DNA from 3 places in the Cupriavidus sp. 8B genome. Region 2 is predicted to be linked to each of the others. Evidence: predicted binding sites of a transcription regulator. Region 2 holds the regulator's gene; each other region holds the start of a gene.
What was found. Region 2 encodes sigma-54, which starts transcription at its own class of promoters, with help from an activator protein. Its sites were predicted from a motif close to TGGCANGNAANCTGCTTT; they were not measured.

Region 1: the regulator sigma-54 is predicted to act here: its motif matches at 3,353-3,370, upstream of ACYP5B_RS09965 (ATP-NAD kinase family protein).
Region 3: the regulator sigma-54 is predicted to act here: its motif matches at 4,142-4,159, upstream of ACYP5B_RS20415 (flavin monoamine oxidase family protein).

The regions. Positions count from the first base shown of each region.
Region 1 covers NZ_BAAILO010000098.1:89,921-97,735, forward strand. The annotation lists gene ACYP5B_RS09950 (aldo/keto reductase) at 1-90, shown strand, start outside; gene ACYP5B_RS09955 (haloacid dehalogenase type II) at 118-879, shown strand; gene ACYP5B_RS09960 (sigma-54-dependent Fis family transcriptional regulator) at 1,120-3,144, shown strand; gene ACYP5B_RS09965 (ATP-NAD kinase family protein) at 3,405-4,523, shown strand; gene ACYP5B_RS09970 (thiamine pyrophosphate-dependent dehydrogenase E1 component subunit alpha) at 4,535-5,539, shown strand; gene ACYP5B_RS09975 (alpha-ketoacid dehydrogenase subunit beta) at 5,619-6,635, shown strand; gene ACYP5B_RS09980 (acetoin dehydrogenase dihydrolipoyllysine-residue acetyltransferase subunit) at 6,635-7,747, shown strand.
Region 2 covers NZ_BAAILO010000211.1:68,073-75,887, reverse strand. The annotation lists gene ACYP5B_RS21335 (KpsF/GutQ family sugar-phosphate isomerase) at 1-852, shown strand, start outside; gene lptC (LPS export ABC transporter periplasmic protein LptC) at 868-1,494, shown strand; gene lptA (lipopolysaccharide transport periplasmic protein LptA) at 1,549-2,193, shown strand; gene lptB (LPS export ABC transporter ATP-binding protein) at 2,240-3,025, shown strand; gene ACYP5B_RS21315 (RNA polymerase factor sigma-54) at 3,163-4,638, shown strand; gene hpf (ribosome hibernation-promoting factor, HPF/YfiA family) at 4,688-5,038, shown strand; gene ptsN (PTS IIA-like nitrogen regulatory protein PtsN) at 5,418-5,873, shown strand; gene hprK (HPr(Ser) kinase/phosphatase) at 5,909-6,880, shown strand; gene ACYP5B_RS21295 (PsiF family protein) at 7,056-7,379, shown strand; gene rapZ (RNase adapter RapZ) at 7,499-7,815, shown strand, end outside.
Region 3 covers NZ_BAAILO010000210.1:34,445-42,259, reverse strand. The annotation lists gene ACYP5B_RS20445 (ClpXP protease specificity-enhancing factor) at 1-94, shown strand, start outside; tRNA gene ACYP5B_RS20440 (tRNA-Thr) at 156-231, shown strand; gene ACYP5B_RS20435 (hypothetical protein) at 461-877, opposite strand; gene ACYP5B_RS20430 (hypothetical protein) at 874-1,170, opposite strand; gene ACYP5B_RS20425 (endo alpha-1,4 polygalactosaminidase) at 1,407-2,264, shown strand; gene ACYP5B_RS20420 (PQQ-dependent sugar dehydrogenase) at 2,424-3,746, shown strand; gene ACYP5B_RS20415 (flavin monoamine oxidase family protein) at 4,251-5,843, shown strand; gene ACYP5B_RS20410 (c-type cytochrome) at 5,869-6,279, shown strand; gene ACYP5B_RS20405 (RidA family protein) at 6,365-6,880, shown strand; gene ACYP5B_RS20400 (M48 metallopeptidase family protein) at 6,916-7,404, opposite strand; gene ACYP5B_RS20395 (hypothetical protein) at 7,464-7,691, opposite strand.

The sequences.
Region 1 (7,815 bases), on a different contig from region 2:
TCGCTGGCGCAGCTGGACGACCTGATCGCCGCTACGCGCCTGCAGCTGAGCGGCGACGAAATCGCGCTGCTGGATCAAGCCAGCGCCTGAGCGCGCTTACCCTGGAGGAATCAAGGGATGCATGAGAAGAGAATGAGCCACGGCAACAGCGCGGGCGGCAACACGCCGGACCTGGGCGCGGTCAAGGCGCTGGTGTTCGATGTCTTCGGCACCGTGGTGGACTGGCGCACGAGCGTGATCGCGGACCTGGCCGCATTCGGGCAGGAGAAGGGCATCGAGGCCGACTGGACCGCCTTCGCCGACGCCTGGCGCGCCGGCTACGTGCCCGGCATGGAGCGCGTGCGCAAGGGCGAGCGGCCGTGGGCCAATATCGACGTGCTGCATCGCGAGCGGCTCGATGCGCTGCTCGACCAGTTCGGCATCGAAGAGCTCAGCGAAGCGGAGAAAGACTACCTCAACCGCGCCTGGCACCGCCTTTCCGGCTGGCCGGATGCCGTGCCGGGTCTCACGCGGCTAAAGCAGCGCTACATCATTTCCACCTTCTCCAACGGCAGCGTGCAGTGCCTGGTCGACACGGCCAAGCATGCCGGCCTGCCGTGGGACGCGGTGTTCAGCGCGGACATCGTGCGCCACTTCAAGCCGGAGGCGGAGATCTACCGGGGCGTGATTGCCTTCTTCGACCTGGAGCCGCAGGAGGTGATGCTGGTGGCAGCGCACAATAATGACCTGCGGCATGGCCGCTCGCATGGGATGCGCACCGCCTATGTCAACCGGCCTACGGAGTATGGCCCGAACCAGTCCAAGGATCTGGCGGCCGAATCGGACTGGGATGTGGTGGTGAGCAGCTTGACGGAACTGGCGCAGCGGCTGGGCGTTTGAGCGCCTGCGTGCGCCAACTAGCGCACATCGGCCTGGGAAACCCTGCCTTTGCGGCCTTGCGCTGCACATGGCGCGCGCCCGGCCAGTGCGATCGGGTTTGCCCAAGCCACTCCCTGTCGGATACATTAGGACTCCCGGCCGCCCACACCGCAACCCTGCGGCGCAACAGAGGCCACGCCAGAGCCGGGAGTTGGTGCGCGCCGGCACGGCAGCGCGCCTGGAGACGACAAGGAGACCACGATGGACCTGCGGCAACGCGAGCACATCGACACGGTAGTCCAGCTCACCACCCGCGCCAGCGCGCCGATGGTGCGTGCGCCGGAAACCATCATCCAGAATTCGTGGCGGCGCTGCGTGCATCAGTACGGGCTGGATCCGGCGCGCATGCAAGAGGCGCGCATCCTGCCGCAGACCCGGCTGCGCGAGCACCAGCAGCGCATCGACGATTTCGCGCGGATCGCGCGCCACGGGCTGCAGACGCTCTATAGCCAGGTGGCCGGCATGGGCTATGTCGTGCTGCTGACCGACGCGCAGGGCGTGACGGTGGATTACCTGGGCGACGCCAACGCCGATGCCCGCCTGCGCCACGCCGGGCTGTACCTGGGCGCGCAGTGGAGCGAGTCCGGCGCCGGCACCTGCGCGGTCGGCACCGCGCTGGCCACCGGCCAGGCGTTGACCGTGCACCAGGCGGATCATTTCGACGCCACCCATATCCCGCTGACCTGCACCGCCGCGCCGCTGTTCGATTCGCACGGCAGCCTCTGCGCCATCCTCGACATTTCCGCGCTGACCTCGCCGCAAGCCAAGGACAGCCAGGGCCTGGCACTGCAGATGGTACGCATCTACGCCAGCCGGATCGAGAACGCCAGCTTTGTGCGCAGTCACCGCGAAGACTGGATCCTCAAGCTCAATGCGGCCCCGGAGTTTGTCGACGTCAACCCGGAATACCTGCTCGCGCTTGACGCGTCGGGCCGCATCGTTGGCCATAACCGCCGCGCGCAGCAGATGCTGGAGGCCGAGCTGGGCGTGGCCCCGGGCGGCGCGCCGCTGCTTGGCATGCCGTTCGAGTCGCTGTTCGAGGCGCGGCTGGACGAGCTGGGCCGCTTCATGCATTCGCGCCCCAGCGAGCAGCGCGCGCTGGCGCTGGCCCGCACCGGCGCGCGGCTTTACCTGAGCGTGATGCCGCCGGCTCTGCGCTGGCAGCGCGCGCGTGGCATCACCGAGCGGGCCACGCCGCTGCAGGCGCCGCTGGCCGCGCTGTGCGGTGGCGATGCCGCACTGCAGCAGCAATTGCTGCGGGCCGCCAAGCTGGTCGATTCGCCCATCAACCTGCTGATCAACGGGGAGACCGGCAGCGGCAAGGAGTACCTGGCCAAGGCCCTGCACCAGGCCAGCTCGCGCCGCGACGGCCCCTTCGTGGCGGTGAATTGCGCGGCGATTCCCGAATCCCTGATCGAGAGCGAGCTGTTCGGCCACCTGCCCAACAGCTTCTCGGGCGCCGGCTCGCGGCCCAAGCGCGGGCTGATCCAGGAGGCGGACGGCGGCACGTTGTTCCTCGACGAGATCGGCGACATGCCGCGCGAGCTGCAGTCGCGCCTGCTGCGCGTGCTGGCCGAGGGCGAGGTGCTTGCCATCGGCGCGGCGCGCCCGGTGCCGGTCAACCTGCGCGTGATATCCGCCACGCACCATCCGCTGGACCAATTGGTGAGCAGCGGGCGCTTCCGCGAGGACTTGTACTACCGGCTCAACGGCGCGCGGTTGATGCTGCCGCCGCTGCGCGAGCGCACGGACCGGGACTGGCTGATCGGCAAGATGCTGGACGCTGGCGGCAAGCCAGCTACCGTGACCCTGTCGCCCGCGGCGCGCGCGCGGCTGCATGCGCATCGCTGGCCCGGCAACCTGCGGGAGCTGCGCAATGCGCTGGAGTACGCGCGGGCGGTCTGTGACGACGGCCACATCGAGGTGGAGGATCTCCCGGAAGGCATTGGCGAGGGGATGCCCCAACAGGGTTTGCTTCCCGTTTCCGCCAGCGTCCCGCCGGGCAGCGCGGCCGTCGAAGCCGCCTGCGCGCCGGCGTTGCCGGCCTCGGGCTTCGACCCGCATCAGTTGCCGCCGGAAGGCATGCTGCTGATGCAATACCTGCGCGCGGCCGGCTGGAACCTGAGCGCGGTGGCGCGCCAGATCGGCGTGAGCCGGATGACGCTGTACCGCCGCATGGCGCGCTACGGCATCGCGTCGCCCAACCAGCGCGACGCGGCGCACTAGCAAGCCAGCGAACATGGCGGCGCGGCTCGCCCGCGCCGCCTTCTCCACCCGGTTCAAGATCCCCGCTACACCTGTTCACCCCCTGTACACCTGATGCTGTGACACCTGTCACGCTGCGGCCTGCGCACAGCCTGCAATGTCCCGGCGCGCCCCGCGTTTTCTTGGGGTAATCCCGAGTTTTTCCCGCTTCCGACGTGCCTATGCGGGTTGGCACGCCCATTGCGATATGCCTGTCATAACCAGAAAGACAGGAGACAGGCATGGGTGAGCAAGCGCTGGCCGACCGGCCGCTGGTCGGCATCATCGCCAACCCGATTTCCGCGCGCGATATCCGCCGCGTGATCGCCAACGCCAACACGCTGCAACTGGCCGATCGCGTCAATATCGTGCTGCGCCTGCTGGCCGCGCTGGCTGCCTGCGGCGTCGGCCGCGTGCTGATGATGCCGGACCGGGAGGGCATGCGCGTGCTGCTGGCGCGCCACCTGTCGCGCCGCCAGGGGCCGGATGCCGCGCTGCCGGAAGTGGAGTACCTCGACATGCCGGTCACCGCGCGCGTCGACGACACCTTCCTGGCTGCACGCATGCTGCGCGAGGCGGGCGTCGCCGCCATCATCGTGCTGGGCGGCGACGGCACCCACCGCGCGGTGGTGCGCGAATGCGGCAACGTGCCGATTGCCGGCATCTCCACCGGCACCAACAACGCCTATCCCGAAATGCGCGAGCCCACCATCACCGGGCTGGCCACGGGCCTGTTCGCCAGCGGCCGCATTCCCGCCACGCAGGCGCTGGCCGGCAACAAGCGGCTCGACATCACGATTGCCGGCGAAGGCGAGGTGCGCCACGACATCGCGCTGGTCGACGCCGTGATCTCGCACGAGCATTTCATCGGCGCGCGCGCCTTGTGGAAGACCGAGACGCTGGGCGCCGTCTATGTGTCCTTTGCCGACCCGCAGGCAATTGGCCTGTCCGCCATCGGCGGCTTGCTGGAGCCAGTGGGCAGGCATGAATCCGGCGGCCTGGCGATCGAGCTGGCCGCGCCCGGCGAAGGCCGCTTCGAGCTGCGCGCGCCGATTGCGCCCGGCCTGCTGCGCGCGGTGCCCATCGCGGGCTGGGAGCGCCTGACCGACGGCGTTGCGCACCGCGTGCGCCAGCGCGCCGGCATCGTTGCGCTGGACGGCGAGCGCGAGCTGGTGTTCGGCCCGCACGAAGAAGTCACCGTGACGCTGCGCGAACACGCCTTCCTTAGCATCGACGTGGCGGCCTGCATGCGCTATGCCGCCGCCGCCGGGCTGATGCGCAGCGGGCGTGCGCCGCCGCAGCAACAGCATCCCCCACCCCAGCCACTCACCGAGCTTTTTACCGCCACCACAAAACCTTGAAGGAGACAGACATGACAGCCAACGCATCCGGTACCACCGGGAACACGCTGCCCCTCGACAAACAGGAACTGCTCGCCGTCTATCGCAGGATGCGCACCATCCGCGATTTCGAAGAGCGCTTGCACGTGGATTTCGGGCGCGGCGACATCCCGGGCTTCGTCCACCTCTACGCCGGCGAGGAAGCCGCCGGGGTCGGCATCCTGCACCACCTGGGCGACGGCGACCGCATCGCCAGCACGCACCGCGGCCACGGCCACTGCATTGCCAAGGGCGTCGACCCGGTGGCGATGATGAAGGAGATCTACGGGCGCAAGGGCGGTTCCTGCAATGGCAAGGGCGGCTCGATGCATATTGCCGACCTGTCCAAGGGCATGATGGGTGCCAACGGCATCCTGGGCGCAGGCGCGCCGCTGATCTGCGGTGCCGCGCTGGCCGCCAAGTTCCGCGGCAAGGGCGAGATCGGCATTACATTCGCCGGTGACGGCGCCTCCAACCAGGGCACGTTCCTGGAGAGCCTGAACCTGGCCGCGGTATGGAACCTGCCGGTGATCTTCGTGATCGAGAACAACGGCTATGCGGAATCCACCGCGCGCGACTACGGCACGGCCGTGGACAGCTATGTGGACCGCGCCGCCGGTTTCGGCATTCCCGGCGTGACGGTGGACGGCACCGATTTCTTCGCGGTGCACGAGGCGGCAGGCGAAGTCATCAAGCGGGCCCGTGAAGGCGGCGGCCCGGCACTGCTGGAATGCAAGATGGTCCGCTTCTACGGCCACTTCGAAGGCGACGCGCAAACCTATCGCGCCTCCGGCGAACTCGACGACATCCGCGCCAACAAGGACTGCCTGAAGAAGTTCACCGCCACCGTGACCCAGGCCGGCGTGATCGCGCTGGACGAACTCAAGGCCATCGACGAGCAGGTTGCCGCACTGATCGAGGACGCGGTGCAACAGGCCAAGGCAGCGCCGTTCCCCTCGCCCGCCGACCTGCTGACCGATGTGTACGTCAGCTACTGAGCACAGCCAGCCAGGCATCCCGAATTCCACGGCATAACGAAGACCAAGCACCAATAGAGCACGATCAGGAGACCACACCATGTCCCGCAAATTAAGCATGAAGCTGGCGATCAACGAAGCGATCGACCAGGAAATGACCCGTGACCCGAGCGTGATCATGCTCGGTGAAGACATCGTCGGCGGCGCCGGCGCGGACGGCGAGAAAGACGCCTGGGGCGGCGTGCTCGGCGTGACCAAGGGCTTGTACGCCAAGCACGGCGACCGCCTGCTGGACACGCCGCTGTCCGAATCCGCCTATGTGGGCGCGGCCATCGGCGCGGCAGCTTGCGGCATGCGCCCGATAGCCGAGCTGATGTTCATCGACTTCATGGGCGTGTGCTTCGACCAGATCTTCAACCAGGCGGCCAAGTTCCGCTACATGTTCGGCGGCAAGGCCGAGACGCCGGTGGTGATCCGCGCCATGGTGGGCGCGGGCTTTCGCGCAGCCGCCCAGCACAGCCAGATGCTGACGCCGTTGTTCACGCATATCCCCGGCCTCAAGGTGGTGTGCCCCAGCACGCCATACGACACCAAGGGCCTGCTGATCCAGGCGATCCGCGACAACGATCCGGTGATTTTCTGCGAGCACAAGAATCTCTATGGCTTCGAAGGCGAGGTGCCGGAGAACTCTTATGCAATCCCCTTCGGCGAAGCCAATATCGTGCGCGACGGCAAGGACGTCTCCATCGTCACCTACGGCCTGATGGTGCACCGTGCGCTGGAGGCGGCAGCCACGCTGGCCAAGGAAGGCATCGAAGCGGAGATCGTGGACCTGCGCACGCTCTCGCCGCTGGATATCGACACCGTGCTGGAGTCGGTGGAAAACACTGGCCGCCTGGTGGTGGTGGATGAAGCCAGCCCGCGCTGCAATATCGCCACCGACATCTCCGCGCAGGTGGCGCAGCGCGCGTTCGGCTCGCTCAAGGCTGGCATCGAGATGGTCTGCCCGCCGCACACGCCGGTGCCGTTCTCGCCCGCGTTGGAAGACCTGTACATCCCCAGCGCGGCGCACATCGCCGAAGCCGCGCGCAAGACCGTCAAAGGAGGGAAACACTGATGGCCGAGATCACTCCTATCGTCATGCCCAAATGGGGCCTGTCGATGAAAGAAGGCACGATCAACGACTGGCTGGTCGAGGAGGGCGCGCAGATCACGGTAGGCATGCCGATCCTTGATGTGGAGACCGACAAGATCGCCAATGCGGTGGAAGCGCCGGACGCCGGCACCCTGCGCCGCAAGGTAGCTGCCGTGGGCGACATCCTGCCGGTCAAGGCGCTGCTCGGCGTACTAGCGCCGCCCGAGGTCAGCGACGCGGACATCGACGCCTTTGTCGCCGCCTATGAAACGCCCGCCGCCGATGAAGGCGATGAGGACGCCGCTACCTCGGCTTACCAGTTCATCGAGGTCGACGGCATCCGCGTGCGCTACGCAAAGCGCGGCGAGGGCGCGGACACGGTGCTGTTCATCCACGGCTTCGGCGGTGACCTGGACAACTGGCTGTTCAACCTCGACGCTCTGGCCGACGCGCACACCGTCATTGCGCTGGACCTGCCGGCGCACGGGCACTCCACGCCCAGGCTGCCGGGCACCACGCTTGCATCGCTTGCCGGATTCGTCGCGCATTTCATGGACGCGCTCGACATCGGCCAGGCCCACCTGGTGGGCCATTCGATGGGCGGCGGCGTAGCCGCGCAACTGGCGGTGGACGCGCCGCAACGCGTGCGCTCGGTGGCGCTCGTATCGCCGGCCGGCCTTGGCGAGGAGGTCAACAGCCAATACACCGAAGGCTTCGTCAACGCGCAATCCCGCCGCGAACTCAAGCCGGTGGTGGAACTGCTGTTCGCCGATGCCGGGCTGGTCAGCCGCCAGATGCTGGACGACCTGCTCAAGTACAAGCGGCTCGATGGCGTAACCGAAGCGCTCGGCGCGCTGGGCGCGAGCCTGTTCGGCGGCGGCAGGCAAACCGAACTGCCGGGGCGCAAGCTCGCCGACACCGGCAAGCCAGTGCTGGTGATATGGGGCGCACAGGACCAGATCATCCCCGCGTCGCACGCAGGCAACGCACCCGCTGGCGCCACGGTGAAGGTGTTCGACGATGCGGGCCATATGAGCCAGATGGAGAAGGCCAACGAAGTCAATGCTCTGCTCAAGCGGCATGTAAGTGGCTGATGAACCCGAGTCCGTCGGTTTGCTACCCTCTCCCGCAAGCGGGAGAGGGGCGGGGACCAGCGCGCAGC
Region 2 (7,815 bases):
AATTGCAGCGGACGCGTGGTCGTGTCCGGCATAGGCAAGTCCGGCCACATTGGCCGCAAGGTCGCGGCCACGCTGGCCTCGACCGGCACCCCCGCGTTTTTCGTGCATCCCGCCGAGGCCAGCCACGGCGACCTGGGCATGGTCACGCGCGACGATGTGCTGATCGCCTTTTCCAATTCCGGAGAGACCGCCGAGTTGCTTTCGATCGTCCCGATCGTCAAGCGCATCGGCGCCAAGCTGATCTCCGTGACCGGGAACCCCGCCTCCACGCTGGCCAAGCTGGCCGATGCGCACCTCAATGCCGGCGTGGAAAAAGAAGCCTGCCCGCTCAACCTGGCCCCGACCGCCAGCACCACCGCCGCACTGGCGATGGGCGACGCGCTCGCGGTGGCCGTGCTGGATGCCCGCGGCTTCGGCGAGGAAGATTTTGCCCGCTCGCATCCAGGCGGCGCGCTCGGGCGCAAGCTGCTGACCCACGTGCGCGACGTCATGCGCAGCGGCAACGCGGTGCCCAAGGTGCGCGAGAGCACGCCGCTGGCACAAGCCCTGATGGAAATTACCCGCAAGGGCATGGCCATGACCGCGGTGGTTGACCCGGACGACCGCCTGATCGGCGTCTTCACGGACGGCGACCTGCGCCGCCTGCTCGAAACCCCGCGCGACTGGAAGACCGTACCCATCAGCGAGGTCATGCACCGCACGCCGCATACCGTCGGGCCGGACCAGCTGGCCGTGGAAGCCGTGCAGGTGATGGAGGCGAACCGTGTCAACCAGATGCTGGTGGTCGACGCAGAGCGGCGCCTGGTCGGCGCGCTCCACATCCACGACCTGACCCGCGCCAAGGTCATCTGAGGCCAGCCAATGCCTATGCGGGAAATCCTGTCCTCCCTGAGCCGGCTTGCCATGCGAGCGCTGCCCCTGCTGCTGATGGCGCTGGTGGCGGGCAGCACCTTCTGGCTGGTGCAGGTCAACTCCCCGAAGGAAGCGGACACCGGGCCGGTCGGCAAGAAACATGAGCCGGATTACTACATGATCCGTTTTTCCGCGACCGAGCTTGCCGAGGACGGGAACACCAAGCTGCGCTTTACCGGCGACAAGATGATCCACTTCGAGGACGACCAGACCTACGAGGTGACGCGCCCGGCCATGCGCTCCTACGAAATCGACCGCCCGCCCGTCACTGGCCACTCCGATCGCGGCACGATGAACGCGGAAGGCTCGGTCATCGACCTGTTCGGCAATGGCTTCATCGTGCGCGCCCAGGGCACCGACCCCGCCAAGGATCCGAAGATGACGGCCGCCTCGGAGTATTTCCAGGTGCTGGTCAACGATGACATCGTCAAGACCGACAAGGCTGTCAAGCTGACCCGCGGCCCGTCGGTGATGACCGCCAACGGCCTGATCTTTAACAATGTCACTCGCGAAGTACAATTGCTGGGTAACGTACGCGGCACCATCATTACGGTGCCGCCGCCGGCAAGTCCCGCGAAGTAGCCCTGAAGCCGCCCGCGGGCTCCAGCCGCCCGCGTCAACCGCCATCACGCCAACATGAATCCATTCCTGACGACTTCGTCCTGTCGCCGCCGCAGCACGGCCGCTTTGCTGACGCTGGCAGCCGTCCTGGGCCTCGCGCTGTCCGCGCCCGCCAGCGCCGAAAAAGCCGACCGCGAAAAGCCGCTGGTCCTGGAGGCCGACAATGCCAGCTACGACGACGTCAAGCAGGTTTATGTACTGACCGGCAACGTGGTGCTGACCAAGGGCACCATGGTGCTGAAATCCGACGCGGCCGAAGTCCGTACCGATCCCGAGGGCTACCAGTACGCGGTCGCGACCTCCAAGGGCGGCAAGCAAGCCTATATCCGCCAGAAGCGCGACAACGTCGACGAGTACATCGACGGCTGGGGCGACCGCATCGAATATGACGGCAAGCAGGAGCTGTCCAAGCTGATCGGGCGCGCCCGCATGGCCCGCCTGGCCGGCGCCAAGCTGGTCGACGAGATCCGCGGCGCGGTGATCACCTATGACAGCCGCAACGAGTTCTATACGGCCAGCGGCGGCGCCGAGAACGCGACCGCGGGCAGCCCGTCCGGCCGCGTGCGCGCCGTGCTGTCGCCGCGCCAGGAGCAGCCCGCCAGCGGCGGCGCAGCCAACCCGCTGCCGCTCAAGCCGGCACCCGCCCCCGTCAACCCCTGACCTGACGCCGCCACGCCCCCAATCCACGGATTCTGCCTTGACCTTCATGACCGCTACCCAGACCGCACCGTCCCAGCCCGCCACCCTGAAGGACAGCAGCACGCTGGTCGTGCGCCACCTGAAGAAGCGCTACGGCTCGCGCACTGTGGTCAAGGATGTGTCCCTCGACGTGAAGAGCGGCGAAGTGGTCGGGTTGCTCGGCCCCAACGGCGCGGGCAAGACCACGTCGTTCTACATGATCGTGGGGCTGGTGGCGCTGGACGAGGGCGATATCGTGCTCGACGACAAGCACATCAGCGGCCTGGCCATCCATGAGCGGGCACGCATGGGCCTGTCCTACCTGCCGCAGGAAGCCTCGGTGTTCCGCAAGCTCAATGTGCAGGAAAATATCCGCGCGGTGCTGGAACTGCAGCTCAACGATGGCAAGCCCCTGGGCAAGGCCGAGATCGAGCGCCGGCTGGACACCCTGCTGGATGACCTGCAGATTGCCCACCTGCGCGACAACCCGGCGCTGTCGCTGTCCGGCGGCGAGCGCCGCCGCGTGGAAATCGCCCGCGCGCTGGCCTCCGCGCCGCGTTTCATCCTGCTTGACGAGCCCTTCGCCGGCGTCGACCCGATCGCGGTCGGCGAAATCCAGCGCATCGTCAGCTTCCTCAAGGCGCGCAATATCGGCGTGCTGATCACCGACCACAACGTACGCGAGACGCTGGGCATCTGCGACCACGCCTACATCATCAGCGAGGGCGCGGTGCTGGCGTCCGGCCAGCCTGAAGACATCATCGCCAACGAGTCGGTGCGCAAGGTCTACCTGGGCGAGAACTTCCGCATGTAAAGGCGCGCGCGGCGCCTGCCGCGCATCGGCCCCCCGGGCGGCTTCGGTGTCGCCTTTCATCCTTCAAACGATCATGCGACGCCAGCGATAGCAATTTCCGTTCCACCAGTACGGAAGTTGGGCATAAAATAGGTCGCATGAAACCGTCGCTACAGCTCCGCCTCTCGCAGCATCTCGCGCTTACGCCGCAACTCCAGCAGTCGATCCGGCTGCTGCAACTGTCCACGCTTGAACTGCAGCAGGAAGTGGAACAGGCGCTGACCGAGAACCCCTTGCTCGAGCGCGAGAACGACTGGCTCGACAGCCCGTTGCGCGTGTCCTCGGACGGCTCGGTGAACCTCCAGAGCGCGCCCGCGCCAGCGCCCGCCGATGGCCAGGGCACCAGCGAAAACCGCCCCGATGGCGCCCCCGAAGCCGACGACAGCTATTCCGACAGCAACGAGGATTACGGCAACGACTGGAGCCTGGACGATTTCGCCCGCCGCCCGCAAGGCGAAGACGACGAAAAAACACCGATGCAGCTGCGCGACGCCGAGCCCACGCTGCGCGAACACCTCATGGAGCAGCTGGCGCCGCTCAAGATTTCCCTGCGAGACAAAGGGCTGGCCATCTTCCTGGTCGAATCCCTGGACGATGACGGCTACCTGAGCGCCACGCTCGAGGAAATCTGCAGCGAGCTGCCGGAGGAGCTCGAGTTCGAGGTCGACGAGATCCAGGCCGTGCTTACGCTGCTGCAGAGCTTCGATCCACCGGGCGTCGGGGCGCGCAACGCAGCCGAGTGCCTGGCGCTGCAACTGCGCAGGCTCAAGCATCCGCAGCGCGAACTGGCGCTGAGCATCGTCACCAATCACCTGGAGCTGCTGGCGGTGCGCGATTACACGCGCCTGAAAAAAGCCCTGCAAGTGGACGAGCCGGAACTCAAGGCGGCGCATGAACTGATCCGCTCGCTCGCGCCCTATCCCGGCCATGCCTACAGCCGGCCGGAAGCCGACTTCGTGGTACCCGATGTTTTCGTTCGAAAGTTGAGCGGCGGATGGATCGCCCATCTCAACCCGGATGTGATGCCGCGGCTACGTATCAACGACATGTACGCGCAGATTTTGCGCGGTGCAAAAGGCGATGCCGGCGCGGCGGGACTGCAGCAAAAGCTGCAGGAAGCACGCTGGTTGATCAAGAATATCCAGCAGAGGTTCGACACGATATTGCGCGTCGCACAAGCCATTGTCGAACGTCAAAAGAACTTCTTCACCCACGGTGAAATTGCGATGCGCCCCTTGGTTTTGCGGGAGATTGCCGATACACTGGGTTTACACGAGTCCACCATCTCTCGGGTGACTACCAATAAGTACATGGCAACGCCGATGGGGACTTTCGAGCTGAAGTATTTTTTCGGCTCTCACGTATCCACAGAAACCGGCGGCGCGGCCTCATCAACGGCAATCCGTGCGTTGATCAAGCAATTGATAGGAGCCGAAGACGCTAGGAACCCCTTGTCCGACAGCCGGATTGCCGAATTGCTCGGCGAGCAAGGCTTTGTGGTAGCACGGCGTACCGTTGCCAAATACCGCGAAGCGCTCAAGATTCCCGCGGTCAATCTCCGTAAGACTTTGTAGCCGAGCTGCATCGCCTGCCTGATGCAGCTCTTTCAGAAGGAGAAACGCTATGAACTTCAAGATCAGTGGACACCACTTGGACATCACGCCCCCTCTGCGTGAGTACGTGGAAACGAAACTGGAGCGTATCGTCAGGCATTTCGATCAAGTCATTGGCGTAAGTGTGCTGCTCTCTGTCGACAATACAAAAGAAAAGGACCGGCGGCAGTACGCGGAAATCAATCTACATCTCAAGGGCAAGGACATCTTTGTCGAAGCGCATCATGAAGACCTGTATGCCGCTATCGACGCATTGGTCGACAAGCTCGACCGGCAGGTGATTCGCCACAAGGATCGCGTGCAAAGCCACGACCGTGAAGCGGTCAAGTACCAGATGGCCGCATCCCAGATGCAGCAATGACCGTGCCTGGCGGCCCACATACCGGGCCGTCGGTGTCAGTCCATTGAAAACGGAATCAAGCCGCGCCCAGCGCGGCTTTTTCGTTCCAGCCTCCCCCCTTCGGGCCACGCAGGGGATTCCGCAACGCATATGTACCGGTGTATGCTGTGCCATACATAGTTGATTTGCCTGGCCATTTCCGTGCATGCGGCACCGCTTCAGCGCCTCGGCTATTGCAATGCACAAAGCGGCAGCGGGCCTGCTCTATAATGGCCAGACGCCCGACACCGGCATGGGGACACCCGGTGGAAACATCGGGCCTTGGTTTTTATCTTCTTTCCGCCCGGCGGGACGCCTCCTTGCCCCGGGCCTGCTTTCTAGAAAACCCTGCGCATTCCACATGAATCGTTTGGCTAAATTGCTGCCACCCGGCAACATCAACCTCGACGTCAGCGTCACCAGCAAGAAGCGCGTGTTCGAACAGGCCGGGCTCCTCTTCGAGAACAACCATGGCGTTGCGCGCGCGACCGTGACCGACAACCTGTTCGCCCGCGAGTCGCTGGGGTCCACCGGCCTTGGCGCCGGGGTTGCGATCCCCCACGGCCGCATCAAGGGACTGAAGCAGCCGCTGGCCGCCTTCATGCGCCTGGCCGAGCCGATCCCCTTCGAGTCGCCCGACGGTAAGCCGGTAGCGCTGCTGATCTTCCTGCTGGTGCCCGAACAGGCCACCCAGCAGCATCTGGAAATTCTCTCCGAGATCGCCCAGTTGCTGTCCGACCGCGAGATGCGCGAAGGACTGGCTACCCTGCCCACCCCCGACGACGTGCACCAGTTGCTGACGCAATGGCACCCTTGATCCGCCACTGAAAGCCCGTCCCTGAAAGCACCCGAATGGAACTCACTGGCGTCACCTCGCAGTCGATCTTCGACGACAACGCAGCCGATATCAAACTCTCCTGGGTAGCAGGACTGGAAGGCGCGGACCGGGCCTTCGATGTCGAGTTTGCGCGTGAAGCCACGTCGGCGGCCGATCTCGTCGGCCACTTGAACCTGATCCACCCGAACCGGATCCAGGTGCTGGGCAAGCCCGAAATCACGTATTACCAGCGCCTCGACGACGAGATGCGCAAGCGCCAGATGGGCGAGCTGATCCTGTTGGAGCCGCCGTTCCTGGTGATCGCCGACGGCATGGAGCCGCCGCCCGACCTGGAACTGCGCTGCACGCGCTCGTCCACCCCGCTGTTCACCACGCCGGTGTCTTCCGCGGCGGTGATCGATCACCTGCGCCTCTACCTGTCCCGCATTTCCGCGCCGCGCGTGACCATGCACGGCGTGTTCCTCGACATCCTCGGCATGGGCGTGCTGGTGATGGGCGAATCCGGCCTGGGCAAGAGCGAGCTCGGCCTGGAACTGATCTCGCGCGGACATGGGCTGGTGGCGGACGATGCCGTGGATTTCGTGCGCCTCGGGCCGGACTTCATCGAGGGCCGGTGCCCGCCGCTGCTGCAGAACCTGCTGGAAGTGCGCGGCCTGGGCCTGCTCGACATCAAGACCATCTTTGGCGAGACCGCGGTACGCCGCAAGATGAAGCTGAAGCTGGTGGTGCAGCTGGTACGCCGCAACGACGGCGAATTCGAGCGCCTGCCGCTCGATTCCCAGTATCTCGACGTGCTCGGCCTGCCCATCCACATGGTCAAGATCCAGGTGGCGGCCGGCCGAAATCTCGCCGTGCTGGTCGAGGCCGCCGTGCGCAACACCATCCTGCGCCTGCGCGGCATCGACACGCTGCGCGACTTCATGGACCGCCAGCGCGCCGCGATGCAGGCCGATGTCGCATCGCGGGGCCAGGGTCGGCTACTCTAGGTCTGGCAGCCCCGCAAAGGGGCTGTTTTCAATTGCTTACATCCGGCCGCGCTTCGATCGTCAACGTCATCGGGGCATAGGCCGTTTTGTGCAGTAATGGGCATTGGGCCCAGCCCCGAGTTGCCGAGCCGACAGGCCAGCAGCCATGAAGTTTTCCACAGCCAGGAGAGCAAGCATGAAAAAATTGATCGCGATGTGCGTGCTGGTAGCCCCGCTTTTTGCCACCGGCGCCTTCGCCCAGAATGCTCCGGCCGCTGCACCTGCGGCACCGGCGGCCCCTAACACCCAGCAGGACAAGATGAAGGCTTGCAACACGCAGGCCACCGGCAAGAAGGGCGACGAGCGCAAGGCCTTCATGAGCAATTGCCTGTCCAACAAGCCCGCGGCCGCACCCGCCAAGAACAGCCAGCAGGAAAAGATGAAGACCTGCAACGCGCAGGCCACCGGCAAGAAGGGTGACGAGCGCAAGGCCTTCATGAGCGATTGCTTGTCCAAGTAAGCTGCCGGCATCACTTGCGGCGCGGACGTGTAAAAATGGCGAACCTCTTCGGTTCGCCATTTTTACTGGCGCGTCGCCGTCATGACGGCGTCATCACCTGATGTTATGCTTGTCACGCTATGCGCATCATACTTATCACCGGGATCTCCGGCTCCGGCAAATCCGTTGCCCTGAACGTACTGGAAGATGCGGGCTATTACTGCGTCGACAACCTGCCGGCTCAGTTTATCCCGGAGCTGGCCAAGTACCTCGCGGCGCAGGGCTACACCCATCTGGGCGTCGCCACCGATATCCGTAGCCGCGAATCGCTGGACGAGTTGCCCGGCACGCTTCGCGACCTCGCCTCCGAGCACCAGGTGCGGGTGGTCTTCCTGACCGCCAATACCGATGCGCTGGTGCAGCGCTATTCCGAGACGAGGCGGCGCCATCCGCTGTC
Region 3 (7,815 bases), on a different contig from region 2:
AGCCAACGAAGACCACAACGGCGACGACGAACCCACGCCGCCACCCGTGTCCCGCATCGGCGCCAAGAAACCTTCGCTGAAGGTAGTGAAGTAGGTACAGGAAGCCATCGTCAATTTGCGCCGCATGCAGTAGAATCGCGGTCTGCACCAAACATGCCGGCTTAGCTCATCAGGTAGAGCAGTTGATTTGTAATCATCAGGTGGCGGGTTCGAGTCCTGCAGCCGGCACCAGAATTTGAGAGCGGCCCTCCAGTAATGGGGGGCCGTTCTTTTTTGTACACCCTACATATACCAGCGCCATACCCTGTTGAGCGTGTCAAGCGCACCGCCAGGCCAGAGCGCAGTTTTCAAGACCTGTATCGTATTTCGCAGAGCGAGCCGGCGGGTTCGATTGGCGTCTTCCAGGGGTGCAGGCAGCACGCCATATGGAGGATAACGATGAACCTCCCTGCGTGAAATATCAGTCTTCCCGCTGAACACCGCACGACAGCGTTCTCAACTGCACTCCTTCGTCCGGCTTTTCTCTGCTGTCGTAGTCGGTGCGAGACACAAATCCTCTAGCGTGCCAATAGTCCGGGTATGCGGGATCAAACGACAACTCTACTACCGTATAGCGGCATGACTTGCTCCTTCGATCCAGCGCGAAGGCGATGCGCGGCGATGCTGAGTCGAGGTCCTTCCCGATGATGGCGTAGGTAGTTTTCGCACACACGCTGTATGGCGTATTCCATTCGATAGTGCGCGTCTTCACGTATAGCTTGCCCCAGCATCCGCGTCCCTGGCCTTGAAAGGAACCGGTAAAAGGCTTGTCCGCCGCTATCGCCGGCGCTTGGAGCAGGGCAAGTGCCATGAGATTGGCGACGAGGCGTGGTGTCATCGCTGGGCGCATTTCACGGTATTCCGTTGGCGAATCAAGGGCAGAACATAGTCGAGCTTCTTTCTATAAAAAAGGATGGCCATTGGCCGGCTGCCATAGCGTAAGGCAGAGCCGGCGCCTGTAGTGATCCGCGCTTCGGTGCCGTCTGCGTATCTGGCCTTGTCTCCCACCCGCGCGCCTCGTATCCATCTATCCACTACACCTGCCGAACCTTCCTGGATTTCTCCACCCCGCGCTGTTTTTGCGTCGGAGAACGCGACGATGTAGGTTGCCTTAATTCTGGACTGTTGCATGCTTGGCTCCTCGGGGTGGCGGTGCTTGGCGTGGATGCCCAACGCTGGCATTCGCTGCCTTGCGCCTGTCACCCGACCCGAATACCTTAGCATCCGTGAAACCACTCAAGATCCACCCAGTCCCAGCCGACAATCTGACTGAGCGCTAACTCGTGCCGTGCATTTAGTCAGCCAAACCAAAGAAGAACCAAAAAGGAAAAACATCCGTGAATCGGAAACTTGCACGCATCGCATGGATGGCCTCGTTCGCCTGTCTGTCGGCCTGCGGAGGCGATGGCTCGTCGGCGCAGACGGATGCTTCCATCAAGTCCGTGTCGGCGGTGAATGCGTCGGCCGCGACCTTGACGCCCTCGGCGCAAACGCTGGCGGTCTCGCGCTGGATGCCGGCGGCAACCGATACATGGCAGTTGCAGTTGACGGGTACGGTCAACACGAGCTATCCGGCGCAGGTCTTCGATATCGACCTGGTGGATACGCCGCAGGCGACCATCAATGCCTTGAAGGCGCAGGGCAAGCGCGTGGTCTGCTATTTTTCGGCGGGTAGCTCGGAGAACTGGCGGCCGGATTTCAAGCAGTTTGCCGCGGCGGATATGGGCAAGGCGTTGTCGGGGTGGGCGGGCGAGCGTTGGCTCGATACGCGCTCGGCCAACGTGCGCCAGATCATGCAGGCGCGCATGGACCTGGCGAAGTCGAAGGGCTGCGATGGCGTGGACCCGGACAACGTGGATGGCTATACCAATAAGCCGGGTTTTCCGCTGACGGCGGCTACGCAGCTGGACTACAACCGCTTCCTGGCGGCCGAGGCGCATGCGCGCGGCCTGGCGGTGGGCTTGAAAAACGATGTGGATCAAGTCTCGCAGCTGGCGACGGACTTTGATTTCGCGGTGAACGAGCAGTGCTTCCAGTACAGCGAGTGCGCGAGCTACAAGCCGTTCACGGCGCAGGGCAAGGCGGTGTTCAACGTCGAGTACGCGTCGAAGTACAAGACCGCAGCGACGCGCGCCGCGCTTTGCACTTCGGCCCAGGCGGCGCACCTTCGTACGCTGGTGCTCCCGCTGAACCTGGATGACGCGTTCCGCTACGCTTGCGATTGAGGTGGCGGGATAGGCCGCAAGGCGCAGGCCGGGAGCCGGCGCATTCGTCCTACCGCGCGGCCTCCAATCCGCCGACAGCCGGCATCGCGCATGCGTCCTATAGTGGAGCGGACAGCGCACGCCGACGGGGCGACGCGCCGCCTTTCCGGAGAGCCGATCATGCCCTTGCAGCGATTGTCCATTTTGTCTCTCTGCCTGCTGATGGCGGCGGGCTTGACTGCATGTGGCGACACCGCGACCCTGCCGGTCTCCGCCGGCACCGGCTTGAGTCCGCAGTTGCCATCGCCAAACAAGACCATGCTGCCCACGGTGAACATCGCCCCTGCCAAAGGCTGGGCCGATGGTGCCAGACCGGTTGCAGCGGTCGGCCTGTCCGTCGTGGCGTTCGCCGACAAGCTGGACCATCCGCGCTGGATCTACGTGCTGCCCAACGGCGACGTGCTGGTGGCCGAAACCAATGCGCCGCCCAAGCCGGATGACGGCAAGGGCATCCGGGGCTGGGTCATGACGCAGATGATGAAACGCGCGGGCGCCGGCGTGCCAAGCGCCAATCGCATCACGCTGTTGCGCGACACCAATGGCGATGGCGTCGCCGATGCGCGCTCCGTATTTCTCAAGGACCTGCATTCGCCCTTCGGCATGGTGCTGGTGGGCAATGACTTCTATGTGGCGGACACCGATGCCGTCCTGCGTTTCCCCTACCAGCCGGGGCAGACCCGGATCACCGGGCCCGGCGTGAAGGTGGTCGACCTGCCTGCCGGCCCCATCAATCACCACTGGACCAAGAACATCATCGCCAGCAAGGACGGCAGCAAGCTCTACGTCACCGTCGGCTCCAACAGCAACGTCGGCGAGAACGGCCTCGACAAGGAGGAAGCGCGGGCAGCCATCTGGGAGGTCGATCCCAAGACCGGCGCGCACCGCGTGTTTGCCAGCGGCCTGCGCAATCCCAACGGCATGGCCTGGGATCCCGACAGCGGCGCGCTATGGACTGCGGTGAACGAGCGCGACGAGATCGGTAGCGATCTCGTGCCGGACTACATCACTTCGGTCAAAGACGGCGCTTTTTATGGCTGGCCCTTCAGCTACTACGGCCAGCATGTAGACGAACGCGTGAAGCCGCAGCAGCCGGAGATGGTGGCCAAGGCCATTGCGCCCGACTATGCCGTCGGACCGCATACCGCGTCGCTTGGCCTGGCCTCGGCGCTAGGCAACGCGTTGCCCTCCCGCTTCAGGAACGGCATGTTCGTCGGCCAGCACGGGTCGTGGAACCGTAAGCCGCACAGCGGCTACAAGGTGATCTTCGTGCCGTTCGCCAACGGCAAGCCAGCGGGCGACCCGGTCGACGTGCTCACCGGCTTCCTGACGAAGGACGGCGACGCGCAAGGGCGCCCGGTGGGCGTTGCCATCGACAAGCGCGGCGCGTTGCTGGTGGCGGATGATGTTGGCGATGTGGTCTGGCGGGTGACCGCGGCGAAGTAAAGGTGCGTTGCCAGGGCGCCGCCGCACGATCGGCGGCTGCCCCGCAATCAAGCTGCGCGCGTGACCTGGCCCGCTGTTTCGCAGTGACGATGACCATCTGCACGATGAGCTTGAACCACTCCGGCCGGGAGTCCTCCGCTTCACCACGCGAGCGCGGTACGCGTCGTGCACCGCGACGCGGCATGGACACACTCATGTGGGGCAGCTTCGCTAGGGCTGCTGCGCATGCGCGCCGCGGTGCGGGCTCGTTCCCGGCAGCCTGAGGCGCAAATGCAAACATCTGACGACACTGGCGCGTTCGGCACATGATCCCTTGCATGGCCACGTTTTGCGGATGGCGCATTTGGCCAGGCCATCGGCAGGCGCTGCGGGAGCGCGGTCGAATATGTCAGAAATGGCATGGATGTTGCGTGCGCTATTCGGCGCATCGCGCTGCCGTACCGTGCCTGGTGACGTTAACGGTGCGAAATGCGCAACCCACAAAGACTCCTCGATAGCCTGAACATGACTTCAATTGACAGTAAGGCCTTCAGCCGCCGTGACCTGCTTGCGCTCGTCGGCAAGGCAGCAGGTGGCGCGGCGATGTACCAGGCGATGACTTCGCTCGGCCTCGCGGCGGAATCCGGTTACACGGGCCCGCCGAAACTCCAGGGCGCAAAGCGCGGTGCCTCGGTGCTGATTCTCGGCGCGGGACTGGCTGGCATGGTGGCCGCGCTGGAGTTGCGGCGCGCCGGCTACAAGGTGCAGATCCTGGAATACAGCGGCCGTGCCGGCGGCCGCTGCTGGACCCTGCGCGGCGGCGATGTCTTCACCGAGATGGGCGGCGCCGTGCAGCACTGCGAGTTCGCCAAAGGCGAATACCTGAACCCGGGGCCGTGGCGCATCCCGTATCACCACCATGCGGTGCTCGACTATTGCAAGCGGCTGGGCGTGGCGCTCGAGCCTTTCGTGCAGGTCAATTACAACGCGCTGGTGCACTCCACCAAGGCCTACGGCGGCAAGCCGCAGCGCTACCGCCACGTGCAAGGCGACTTCCAGGGCTACGTGGCGGAACTGCTCGGCAAGGCCGCCACGCAGGGCAACCTGGACACGGCGCTCACGCGCGAGGACAAGGAGAAATTGCTGGAGGGCCTGCGCAAATGGGGCGCGCTCGATGCGCAGATGCGCTACCGCGAAAGCGCGCTCACCAGTGACCGGCGCGGTTACGAGATCGATCCCGGCGGCGGCCTGATGCCGCTGGCCAAGCCCTCCAAGCCGCTGGAACTGAGCGACTTGCTGCAATCCGGGCTGTGGCGCTATATCGCCAGCGGGCAGGAGTACGAATTCCAGAGCACCATTTTCCAGCCGGTGGGCGGCATGGACATGATTGCGCGGGCCTTCCAGCGCGAGGTGGGCAGCCTGATCCGCTACCACGCCAAGGTGACGAAGATCGCGCAGGACGAGCGCGGCGTCACCGTGACCTATACCGATGACGCGCACGGCGGCGCGGTCGCCCAGGCCAAGGCCGACTGGTGCCTGTGCACCATCCCGCTGTCGGTGCTGAGCCAGCTCGACGTGCAGGTCGGCGACGCCATGCAGCAGGCCATCAACGCCGTGCCCTACGACGCCTCGATCAAGATCGGCCTGCAGTTCAAGCGCCGCTTCTGGGAGGAGGACGAATCCATCTACGGCGGCATCAGCTATACGGACCAGCCCATCACGCGCATCTCTTACCCTTCCACGCGCTACGGCGCCAAGGGCAAGTCGGTGCTGCTGGGCGCCTATGCCTTCGGCCCAAATGCCTATGAGTTCACCGCCATGACGCCGCAGGAACGCGTGCGCCGCGCCGTGGAGCAGGGCAGCCAGCTACACCCGCAATACGCGCGGGAGTTCGACAACGGCATTGCGGTGGGCTGGCACCGCGTGCCGTGGTCGCAGGGCTGCTACGGCTTGTGGACCGATGAAAGCCGGGAGAAGCACTACAAGAACCTCTGCCAGATCGATGGCCGCATCGCGCTGGCGGGGGAGCATGCTTCCTATATCCCGGCCTGGCAGGAGGGCGCGCTGTTGTCCGCGCTCGACGCGATCGAGCGCCTGCATGCGCATGCCGTCTCGTGATCCGCTCCCACAGGAATCCACATCCATGAATGCCATGATCTTCCGACGCACGCTCGCCGTGCCCGCCCTGCTGCTGGGACTGGCGTTTTGCCCGTTCGCGCAGGCGCAATCCGATCCGGTCTTCTCTGCCGGCCCCAAGTTCCAGCAGACCTCCGGCGAGGCGATCTTCCATGCCATCTGCCAGGGCTGCCACATGCCGCAGGCACAGGGGGCGAAAGGCGCCGCCGCATACCCCGCGCTGGCCGGCGATCCCCGGCTGGCGGGAGCGGACTATCCGCTCTATGTGGTGTTGCACGGCCAGAAGGGCATGCCGTCCTTCGGCAAGATGCTCGACGATGCGCAGATCGCCACCGTGGTGGGCTACGTGCGCACGCATTTCGGCAACCAGTACACCGATGCCGTCACCGCGGAAAACGTCGCGAAGCTCCGGCGCTGAGTTCAGCGCTGAATGCGTTGCCAAGCGACAGGCGGCATGGCACACCTTGCGCCATGCCGCACCCATCCATTACAAGGAACCCAATATGCCGTTCTTCTTTCGTCAGTCACTCCTGGCACTTTGCGCGTTGTCTGCCCTGGCAGGCGGCGCGGCCCGCGCGGCCGACGACGTGATTCGTCACCGCATCCCGAATTCCACGTTTCCCATCGCCGCCGCTGTCGAGATCCCGACAACGGTTTCCACGATCTATCTGTCCGGGCAAGTCCCGCCGGTTCAGGACGCCACCCAGCCGCGCGACAATCCGCTTGCTTATGGCGGCGATACCAAGGCGCAGACCGTCGGGGTACTCAAGTCCATCGAGAAGAGCCTGGCCGGCCTGGGCCTGGGGCTGGGTGATGTGGTGAAGATGCAGGTGTTCCTGGTGGGCGATCCCGCCAAGGACAACAAGATGGATTTCGCCGGCTTTATGGAGGGCTACACGCAGTTCTTCGGCACCAAGGAGCAGCCCAACCTGCCGACGCGCTCCGTATTCCAGGTGATGGCGCTGGCCAACACGGCCTGGCGCGTGGAAATCGAAGTGGTGGCCGCGCGCCGCAAGTAGGGCCGGCCGCACCTGCGATGGCGTGGTGTTTCTGTCTAGCTGGATTCCAGCTCGCGCCACGCCAAAAACAGGCGCGTATCGAATTCCAATTGGTGATACGCCGGCTCCATGTATTCGCACAGGCGGTAGAACGCTTTGTTGTGGTCGCTTTCCTTCAGGTGCGCGAGCTCGTGCACCACGATCATGCGCAGGAATTCAGGTGGCGCTTCCTTGAACAGCGACGCCACGCGGATTTCCTTCTTGGCCTTGAGCTTGCCGCCTTGCACGCGCGAGATGGCGGTGTGCAGCCCGAGCGCGCGATGCACCACGTCGATCTTGGCATCGAACGCGACCTTGTGGATCGGCGGCGCGGTGCGCAGGAACTCCTGCTTCAGCTCGGCGGTGTAGTCATACAGCGCGCGGTCGGTCTGCACGGTGTGCCGCGCGGGGTATTTCTTCGCCAGGTGCTCGCCCAGGCGGTTGGCGGCCACCATCTGGCGCACCTGGTCGAGCACGCCGTCGGGATACGCGCTGAGAAAGCGCAGCGGATCCTTGACGCCGGGGCGCCAGGCCTCGCTGGTGGGGGCGGGGATGCTACGGGTGCTCAATGGTGATGGTGGTGATGGTGGGCCCAGCTGCCATCGACGGAGCTGACGAAGGACTCCACGGCGTCCTTGTCGCCGGTGGCGTGGCGCACCAGTTCACCGCACTTGCAAAAGCCCTGGTACGGCGTGATGTGCGAGCAGGCGGACACCTTCTGCAGAAACAGTGTGACGGGCTTGGTGCACTTCTTGCACTTGAAGGTGAGGGTGCGGGCGGGTTTGGGGCTCATCTGATCTGGCTTGAATATGGCGTGATTCGGCAGTGCCGGCGATAACCGGCTGAACAACGCGCATTTTAACCTGCCCTTGCCAGGCGTTCACGCTCTGCACCGTTGCGCTTTCCGCCGGCTTGTC